3 regions of the Anaerotignum lactatifermentans genome follow, and region 1 is predicted to be linked to each of the others. Evidence: riboswitches for the same ligand, from Rfam matches in the RefSeq annotation. Region 1 holds a riboswitch; each other region holds the start of a gene.

Region 1 (3,278 bases):
GCCCTTTGCCGTGGGTTGCCATAAAGTTTACGTTTTCTGTGGTGGCAAATTCTGCCGCACAAATCAAATCCCCTTCGTTTTCTCTGTCGGGGTCGTCAGTCACCAGAATCATACGACCCTGACGCAGTTCTTCCAATGCTTCTTCAATGGTGTTATATTCACGCATAACGTTATCCTCCTATGTTTAAAATCCGTTTTCCCGGAGGAAATCCATGGTCAATGTGGATTTCTTGGGAGTGGATTCTGTGTTCTTTGCTAAAAATTTCTGAATGTATTTGCCGATGACGTCTGTTTCCAGATTGCAGGCGTAGCCTTTGGGACGGTCTAAAAGGGCGGTGTGTCCGCCGGTGTGGGGGATGATGCCTACTCGGAAGCTGTCTTTGCCCACATCCATGACCGTCAGGCTGGTGCCGTCAATGGCGATGGAGCCTTTTTCCACAATGCCCGAAAGGATTTCCGGGTCTGCGCCGATGGTGAGGACAACAGCCTGCCCCTCCGGCTTCTGGGAAAGGAAAGTGCCTTGCCCGTCAATGTGCCCCGTGACCATATGCCCGCCAAAACGCCCGTCTGCTGCCATGGCGCGCTCCAGATGTACCACGCTGCCCCGTTTCAGGCTGCCCAGATTGGTGCGGCGCAGGCTTTCCGCCATGACAAAGGCTGTAAAGCCGTCTTTTTCCAGTTTCGTCACCGTCAGACAGGTGCCGTTGACGGCGATGCTGTCCCCCAGCTTTGTGCCGCCCAGTACGGTGGTTGCAGCAATTTGCAGCTCGCCGCCGTCTTTGGTGAGGGAAACACCCCGAATGGTGCCCAGTTCCTCAATGATGCCTGTGAACATTTACTTCGCCTCCTGTTTCGGGAAATCATAAACGCAGAGTACGTCGTTTCCAAAGGTCTGTACTTCTGCCAGATGCAGGTCAGCCGCTTCCGATGGAAGGGATATGCCTTCTCCTGCAATGGGTGATTTTGCTGCTGCGCCCCCAAATACTTTTGCCCCAATGTATACATACGCCCGTTGTATCAGGTTTTCTGCCAGAAAAGCTGCGTTCAGTGTGGCGCCGCCTTCCAGCAGGATACCGCTGATTTGTTTTTCCCCCAGTCTGTCCATAAGGGCAGGGAGGGGAACTTTTTCCCCGTCAAATACAAGCACTTCTGCGCCTTTTGCTGTCAGAGCTGCCTGTTTTTCTTCGTCCTTGGAACAGGTTGCCACAATGAGGGGAATGTCCTTTGCCGTCTGCACCAGTTTGCTTTCCAGGGGAATTTGCAGTTTGCTGTCACAGATGATGCGGATGGGATTCCGTGCCTCATCACCCAGTCGGCAGTTCAGCATGGGGTCGTCTGCAAGAACGGTGCCGATGCCTGCCAGTATGGCTGGATACCGCCGCCGCAGAGCATGGACATGATAGCGGCTGGCTTCGTTGGTGATCCACTGGGATGCGCCGGTGACTGTGGCAATTTTTCCGTCGGCAGTCATGGCGTATTTCATTGCCACATAAGGACGCTTTGTGGTGATGTAGTGAAAGAAAGGACCGTTGAGGGCGTCACATTCCTCCCGGAGGAAATCTTCTTCCACTTCCACGCCTGCTTCCCGGAGGATAGCCGCCCCTTTGCCTGCCACCTTGGGATTGGGGTCACGGGAACCAATGACCACTTTGGCAATGCCTGCTTCCAGCAGGGCTTCTGTGCAGGGCGGTGTCTTGCCGTAGTGACAGCAGGGCTCCAGTGTCACATAGATAGTGGCGCCTTTGGGTGAGGTGCGGCAGTTTGCCAGCGCGTTGCGCTCCGCGTGGAGTCCGCCAAAGCGTGCGTGCCAGCCTTCCCCGATGATTTCGCCGTCCTTGACAATGACCGCGCCCACCAGTGGGTTGGGGTCAACGGCGCCGATGCCGTTTTTGGCAAGGGCAATGGCGTGCCGCATAAAATCCTGTTTTTCCATTTTCGCCACTTCCTTTTCTGCAAAAAAATAACCCTGAACAGACGGGAAACCGTCCACTCAGGGCTTTGAAATCCATGAAAAAATACGCATATCCAAAACAAAGGGTACCACAAACACACCCCTTTTTGGTATACACAAAAGAACAGAACAAAAACAGAAAAATCTGCCTTGTACTGTCATGATCTTCTTCCATCCAGACTATACTGTCGGTTTTGGAATCTCACCAAATCCTGACTTGAACCTATGCCAAGTCCTGCGCATCGCTGCGCTCGCGGACTATACCGCCGATCGGGAATTTCACCCTGCCCTGAAGATACTGCCGTATGTAGTTGACGCATTTATCATAGACCCATGTTAAGAAAAAAACAAGCCCCTTTTTTGAAAAAAATTGCATGGATTTGCATACAAAATTTCGTTATATTTGCATAATGACAGGAAAATGCAAATGCAGACTGCCAAAAAAACAGAACGGGCGCTTTTGGGAAAAAAGAGGGAAAAATCAGGGGCTTTGGGGAAAAATAACAGGGGCAAAAAGAAAATTGCAATTTGTATGAATTTTTCTCTTGCCTTTTGTGCAAAAGTATGGTAGAGTCATTGTAATAAAAGGGAGTAGCTTGTGCGGCAAGCCGCATCGTCAGCGTTCGTCATCTCGGTGTTATTACCCGGGCGCGACTAAAAGAACATTTTCTTGAAAAGCAAGACTTTTATTGCATAACGAGAGGATTCGGTGCAATAAAAGTCTTTTTTATTTGCACGGGACACAGAGAAAGGGGAATTTCTATGGACAAACAATGGAAATTATCGCAGGAAGAACTCCTGCAGGAACTGAACAGCTCCATGAACGGGCTGACAGCGGAAGAAGCAAAGAAACGGCTGGAACAGTACGGCTACAACAAATTGCAGGAAGGCAAGCGCAAAGGCGTTTTGCAGGTATTTGCGGAACAGTTCGCAGACCTTTTGGTAATCATTCTGATTATCGCAGCCGTCATTTCCGCTCTGACAGGCGGTCTGGAAGGCACCATCGTTATTCTGGCAGTGCTCATCCTCAATGCCATTTTGGGTACGGTGCAGCACTTCAAAGCCCAGAAATCTCTGGACAGCCTGAAGGCTATGGCAGCACCCAATGCCCGCGTCATTCGTGACGGTCAGAAAATGGAAGTGCCTGCGGCAGAACTGGTGCCCGGGGACATCCTGCTCTTGGAAGCAGGGGACGTGACCGCCGCAGACGGCCGTGTATTGCAGAACTTCTCCTTGCAGGTCAGCGAAAGCGCACTGACAGGGGAATCTGAAAACGTAAATAAAATCGACACACCCATTGATCAGGATGAACTGCCTTTGGGTGACA
Region 2 (3,278 bases), on a different contig from region 1:
GCCAATAGCCTGGAAAAAGGACGCTGTCACCTGCGGCAGACCATACACGAAGAAGCCCAGCATATACAGCTGGAAGCAGAACACCGCAAATTCCAGATGCAGAGGTTCATTCTTCACAAAAAGCCCAGCCATGAAGCCGCCGCCCAGCTGGAAAATGCCGAACCACACAATGGAAATGATGAACGACACCGTCACAGCCACACGGAAAGTCTGTTTCACCCTGCCATACTGTTTTGCCCCGAAATTGTAGCCGTTGATGGGCTGTGTGCCGGATGCCACCCCAACGAACATGGCATGTGCCACCTGATAAATCTTCATCATGATGCCGTAGCAGGACAGGGCAATTTCACTGCCGTATTTTGTGACCGCACCGCAGTCTGTCATGAGGTTGTTCATGACGATCTGTGTCAGCGCCGTTGCCATCTGCATACAGAAACTGGGGAAACCCAGAGAAAGGATACTGCCGCAGGTCTTGCCGGACAGTTTCAGATATTTTTTATAGAAAGTGATGTGCTCAAATCTGGGAATATAGGCCACGCAGATAAGTCCAGCCACTACCTGCCCAATGATGGTAGCGATAGCTGCCCCTGTGACACCCATATCAAAGCCGAAAATGAAGATAGGGTCTAAAACCAGATTGATGCCTGCCCCAATCATCATACTTCGCATGGTATACTTGGGATTGCCGTCAGAACGGATGATTGCCGTAAATGCCATATTTGCCATCTGGAAAGGCAGCCCCAGTGCAAGGATGCGCATATAAGTCACAGACAAATCCAGAACCGCATCTGATGCCCCAAAAAGACGGGCGCAGGCAGGGCCGCCGATGATGATGACAGCTGCCAGCAGAACCCCTGCCAGTATCAGCAGTACAAAGGCATTGCCAAAGGTCTGTTCCGCTTTGTCCCGTTCCTTCCTGCCCAAACAAAGGCTGATGTTGGCAGCACAGCCGTCCCCCACCATAAGGGCAAGGGCTGCCGAAAGGGTAATCATGGGGAATGCCACGTTGGTGGCTGCTACGCCGTTGATGCCCACGGCGCGCCCCACGAAAATCTGATCCACAATGTTATACAGACAGTTGACAATAAGCGTCAACACTGTCGGTATGGAAAACTGCATCAATAGTTTACTGATCTTTTCCGTACCCAGAATGTTTTCTTTTCCCGTTTCCATGCCATTCCCTCCTCATTTTTGCAGAAAAAAAAGACGCCTTTCGGCGTCCTTTTGAAATTCTTCTGTTCTCTGGACAGCCGAAAAAATCAATGTCATTTCCATTGTATTTCTTCTCCCATCCAGACTGTCTGTCGGCTTCGTAATTTCAACGAATCAGCCTTTCGGCTCGCGGGCTGTTACCGCCGGTAGAGATGCACTCGTTTCCGAAGAATGTGTCTTTGTTTTTTTATTTTACATCATCGGCAGGCTTTCCGCAAGCGCCGCAGAACTTTTGTCCTTCTGCCAAAGGTGCGCCGCAGCCGCCGCAGAATCTGCCCACTTCACCGTCCGCATCGGTGACCTGTACATCACCGGCTGCTTCCGCCGCTTTCTGGGCAGCCCTTTCTGCTGCCTCCTGTGCCGCAGCTTCTGCTTCCAGACGTTTCTGCTCTGCCCGTTCCGCTTTTTCCGCTTCCCGGTCCGCCTTCACCTGTTCGATTTCCGCTTCCAGTTCCTTGATGCGGTCTTGTGCCTTTACGATTTTATCACAAATGGCTGTAGCTTCTTCGTCCAGCTGGTCGCCCATGACGAATTTCGCCCAGTAATACATGCCAAGCTCCCGCTGGTACTCATTGATATTGCCTTTCTGTATGACAATATCGCTGTTGATGCGGTTGATTTCCAGTCCATCATTGGCTTTGTCCGCCGCGGTTCTTGCCAGTTCTCCTAATTTATCCAAAAAAGCCATTTCCAGCGCCTCCTCATTTGTTCCATTTGCTTTGTATATTCGCCAAAACATACGCTTTTTCCTGCAAAAAAGCAGAAAAATGCATCTGCTTGCATGAAATTTGTATCTTTCCCCCTGTTTTTTTCCTGTCCATTAGGGAAAGCGTCCGAAAATTGCTCCTTTTCTTTGGACTTTTCCTCTAAATGCACAAAAAACAACCTTTTCCCAAAACACCTGTTTACATTGCAAAAATACTACCGTATAATGATAATACTTTATTTTGATACGGAACGTGTTATTGCAGTGAGAGGGAGTCTGAATCATGGAGTTGTTGAAACAAAGAATATTAAAAGATGGGACAGAAATCGGCACCGAAGTCGTAAAGGTAGATTCTTTTCTGAACCATCAGTTAGATATCGGTCTGTTTATGGCGCTGGGCAAGGAGATCCACCGTCGTTTCGGTCATCTGGGCATCAATAAGATCCTGACCATCGAAGCGTCCGGCATCGGCATCGCTGCCATCACCGCCATTTATTTTGATCTGGTGCCTGTAGTTTTCGCCAAGAAAGCACAGCCCAATACCATGACAGAGGAATTTTACGGCGCGCCCGTCAAATCCTTTACAAAGGGTACCGTGTCCATCGCTCGTGTATCCAAAAATTATCTCAACGCCAATGATAAAGTTTTGATCATTGATGATTTTCTTGCCCACGGCGAAGCAGCAGCAGGTCTTGCCAATCTGGTAGAACAGGCAGGCGGCACTGTATGCGGTATTGCAGCCATCATCGAAAAAGAATTCCAGGGCGGCAGCAAAAAACTCAGAGATGCCGGCTATCTGGTGGATTCTCTGGCGGTCATCACCAAAGTGGAAGACGGCAAGATCTATTTCAAAGACTGAAAATCATACACGAAACAGAGGCACAGGGCTTTTCCAAAGAAGAAAACTCCTGTGCTTTTTTCATGTTTTCTCTCCCCTTTGTCCATCCGCAAAAGACATTCGGAATTTTTGCATATTTTGTTATATGATTGTATGTTTGTATGTTACCTTTATGAAAGAATGTCAGTTTTTTCCATTTTTCTCAACACCTTCCCCTTACAACATAATATACAAAAAAATGTATGACACCCATGGTTATTTTTTCCATCTCTTTTTCCACTTACCCATTGAGAAACCATCTGCTTTTTGCTATGATGGAAGCGCATGTGCCCCTTTGATTGTCACGACCAAGAGACACTGGGAGCAGATGCATTTTTTATGTTTTTGAATGGATTTATGTGAAAATTTAAGGGGGTTTTTTCTATGCTGCGAGGGTTCGCAGAAGATTTGAAACACGAGTTTCGGGGATACAATTCCGCCGCACTGATGAAAGACCTGATGGCAGGTCTGACCGTTACCGCC
Region 3 (3,278 bases), on a different contig from region 1:
AGGTGATGGCGACCTGATGAATGGTCGTGGTGACGCTTACTGTGGTATGCTGAATGCTTCTTACAACCTGGGTCTGAGAGGCAAAAAAGTATACATTCCTGAATATCCTTGCGGTACAGCAGAAGAAGTTGCACAGCAGATTCGTGAATTTGTTCCCGTTGCAACAGCTCTGGTTGGTTTGAAAGGTCTGAAAATCTTTGCATTTGGTCCTCGTCCCAATGACTTCCTGGCTTGTAATGCACCTATTAAAGCCCTGTATGATCTGGGTGTAGCAGTGGAAGAACATTCCGAACTGGATCTGCTGGTAGCTTACAACAAACATAAAGACGACCCTCGTATCCCTGCTAAAGTAGAAGAAATGGCAGCAGAACTGGGCAACGAAAATCCTTATGCAGGTGTTCTGCCTAGACTGGCTCAGTATGAACTGACACTGGAAGACTGGATGAAAGATAATCTGGGCTGCTCCAAATACGCTGCATTTGCAAACAAATGCTGGCCTGCATTCCAGACTGAATTCGGCTTCGTTCCTTGCTATGTAAACTCTCGTTTCACAGGCAGAGGTATCCCCATTTCCTGTGAAGTAGATATTTACGGTGCACTGAGCGAATACATTGGTCTGTGTGTATCCAACGCACCTGTAACACTGCTGGATATCAACAACTCCGTACCTGCACAGATCTACAACGAAGATATCAAAGGCAAATGCGATTACCGCCTGAATGAAACATTCATGGGCTTCCACTGCGGCAACACATGCTCCAGCCTGCTGTGCAATCCTCATATGAGCTATCAGCTTATTATGAAACGTCAGCTGGAACCCGATGGTGAACCCGATATCACAAGAGGTACCATGGAAGGCGACATCAAAGCAGGGGATATCACATTCTTCCGTCTGCAGACAACAGCTTCCACACAGCTGCGCGCTTATGTAGCACAGGGTGAAGTTCTGGATGTTCCTACACGTTCCTTCGGTTCTATCGGTATCTTCGCAATTCCCGAAATGAACAGATTCTATCGTCATGTTCTGATCGAAAAACAGTATCCTCACCATGGTGCAGTTACATTCGGTCACCACGGCAAAGCGCTGTTTGAAGTATTCAAATATCTGGGCGTAACAGATATCGCTTACAACCAGCCTAAATCTTTGCCTTATCCTACAGAAAATCCCTTTGCATAATTGCAAAATAGTTTGGAAATCCCTTTCTTTCAGGAAGTTTCGTGGATGACTTCCTGATAAACAGGCAGCCATATATGTGGCTGCCTGTTTTTTATGCCATTAGTAAACATGACAGAAAAAAGGGGTGGATTATCGTCACCTTTGCGCTTGTAGACTATGTGCAAGAGCGGTATAATGTATGCGTAGGAAAAAAGTGTCTTCGGGGCAGGGTGAAATTCCCTACCGGCGGTGATAGCCCGCGAGCCGCTTTTGGTGGCAGGATTCGTTGAAATTACGAAGCCGACAGTATAGTCTGGATGAGAGAAGATATGCTTTTTTGTTCTGCGGTTTTTTTCGTGCAGAAAAGAAACATTGCCCTGTAAGATGACTTGCTTATGGCAGTCAGAAATATACGGGGTTTTTTTATTGCCCCCAATACAGAAAAGAGGCTAAATTGTATGGAAAAGTATTACCTTGGTTTTGACGCAGGAACCCAGAGTGTGAAAGCAGCTGTTTATGACAGCAACATGCAGTGCATCACAGAGCACAGCACACCGACAGTGCTTCGCTATCCACATCCTGGTTGGGTGGAAATGGATGCAGATCAGTATGTGGAGGCAGCAGTGACCAGTATTGCGGCTTGTACAAAAGAAATGCGGGAAAAAGGACTGTCACCGGAGAACATTCGGGCAATCTTTGGGGATGGTGTCATTTTGGGTATTGTGGGTGTTGATGAAGACGGAAACGCCATAACACCATATATCAATTATCTGGATTCTCGTACACAGGCAGATGCGGAGGAACTGGCGGCTTTGGGATTGGATATCTGGGCGAAAGAAACGGGTAATCCTTTGCCAAACTGTATGTTTCCAGCGTTATTTGCAAGATGGTTCCTGAGAAATAATGTAGAATTTCAGAAACGAGGAAAGAAATTCCTGCATAATGCTCCTTACATTTTGTCTCATCTTGCTGGATGTAAAGCAAAGGACGCTTTCATTGACTGGGGTACTATGTCCGGCTGGGGACTTGGGTATAAGGTTGAAAAAAAGGAATGGAGCGATGAACAGCTGGAAATATTGGGGCTGTCCAAAGAATATCTGCCAAGAATCGTGAAACCTTGGGATATTATTGGTCATCTCACAGAAGAATACGCAGAAAAAACAGGTCTGCCAGTCGGTATTCCCATTTGTGCTGGTGCAGGGGATACCATGCAGAGCATGATTGGATGCGGTGTTACAGCTGTCAATAGAGCGGCAGATGTTGCTGGGACATGTGCTATGTTCTGTATTGCAGTAGATGGTATCAAGCCAGAATTGAGCAGACCGGGAACAGACTTGATTTTCAATAGTGGTACACTGGAAAATACATATTTTTATTGGGGATTTATCCGTACAGGCGGTTTGGCACTGCGCTGGTTCCGGGACAATATTTGCGGAAAAGAAGGGGAAGGTGCTTATTTTGATGTGCTGACAGAACGGGCAAAACAGGTTCCGGCAGGTGCCAATGGCGTTTTGTTCCTGCCATATCTGACTGGTGGCTTTGGTGATATTTCAGCGGCAAGTGGTTGTTTTCTGAATATGACCATGGATACAGATCAAGCGGTGTTGTGGCGCGCGGTCTTGGAAGCCATTGCTTATGATTATATTGGTGTTACAGATGTATATCGTGCAGCTGGCGTTGATTTGAATCGTATTGTTGTAACAGAAGGCGGAAGCCGTTCGGATTTATGGAACCAGATCAAAGCGGACATGCTGAATTGTCGTGTAACAACATTAAAGACAGCGCAGGGCGCTGTTATGACCAATGCGGCAACAGCAGCTTATGCCATAGGGGATATTCCTGATTTACAGGAAGCGTTTGAAGCGAATCTGATAGAAAATAAATCTTTTGTGCCGGACCCCAAACGGACTGCTTTTTATCGTAAAGTATATGAAAGAAAAACAAAATTGGTGCGGGAGGAAATGCGCACAGCTTTTGCGGCATTGGAAGAAATGCGACATGTAAAAGAGGAATAACATATAAGTATTTCCCAACAGATGGTGGATGGAATGCATTCACCATCTGTTTTCTTTTTATTTGAAAAACTGGAATTTATTTTTGAAAGTATATTATACAGAAATGG

What was found. A riboswitch is a leader RNA that binds a small molecule or an ion and turns the genes downstream of it on or off. The one in region 1 is predicted to bind FMN.
Region 2: another riboswitch for FMN. It lies ahead of INF29_RS02990 (MATE family efflux transporter); the one in region 1 lies ahead of ribD (bifunctional diaminohydroxyphosphoribosylaminopyrimidine deaminase/5-amino-6-(5-phosphoribosylamino)uracil reductase RibD).
Region 3: another riboswitch for FMN. It lies ahead of INF29_RS04105 (FGGY-family carbohydrate kinase); the one in region 1 lies ahead of ribD (bifunctional diaminohydroxyphosphoribosylaminopyrimidine deaminase/5-amino-6-(5-phosphoribosylamino)uracil reductase RibD).

Annotation. Positions count from the first base shown of each region.
Region 1 covers NZ_JADCKK010000016.1:7,670-10,947, reverse strand. Annotated here, with positions in the region: gene INF29_RS05855 (bifunctional 3,4-dihydroxy-2-butanone-4-phosphate synthase/GTP cyclohydrolase II) at 1-166, opposite strand, end outside; gene INF29_RS05850 (riboflavin synthase) at 185-835, opposite strand; gene ribD (bifunctional diaminohydroxyphosphoribosylaminopyrimidine deaminase/5-amino-6-(5-phosphoribosylamino)uracil reductase RibD) at 836-1,933, opposite strand; FMN riboswitch at 2,111-2,252, opposite strand; gene INF29_RS05840 (cation-translocating P-type ATPase) at 2,714-3,278, shown strand, end outside.
Region 2 covers NZ_JADCKK010000007.1:28,456-31,733, forward strand. Annotated here, with positions in the region: gene INF29_RS02990 (MATE family efflux transporter) at 1-1,173, opposite strand, end outside; FMN riboswitch at 1,277-1,388, opposite strand; gene INF29_RS02995 (zinc ribbon domain-containing protein) at 1,400-1,900, opposite strand; gene INF29_RS03000 (xanthine phosphoribosyltransferase) at 2,202-2,777, shown strand; gene INF29_RS03005 (SulP family inorganic anion transporter) at 3,180-3,278, shown strand, end outside.
Region 3 covers NZ_JADCKK010000010.1:17,981-21,258, reverse strand. Annotated here, with positions in the region: gene INF29_RS04110 (L-fucose/L-arabinose isomerase family protein) at 1-1,177, shown strand, start outside; FMN riboswitch at 1,369-1,489, shown strand; gene INF29_RS04105 (FGGY-family carbohydrate kinase) at 1,615-3,171, shown strand.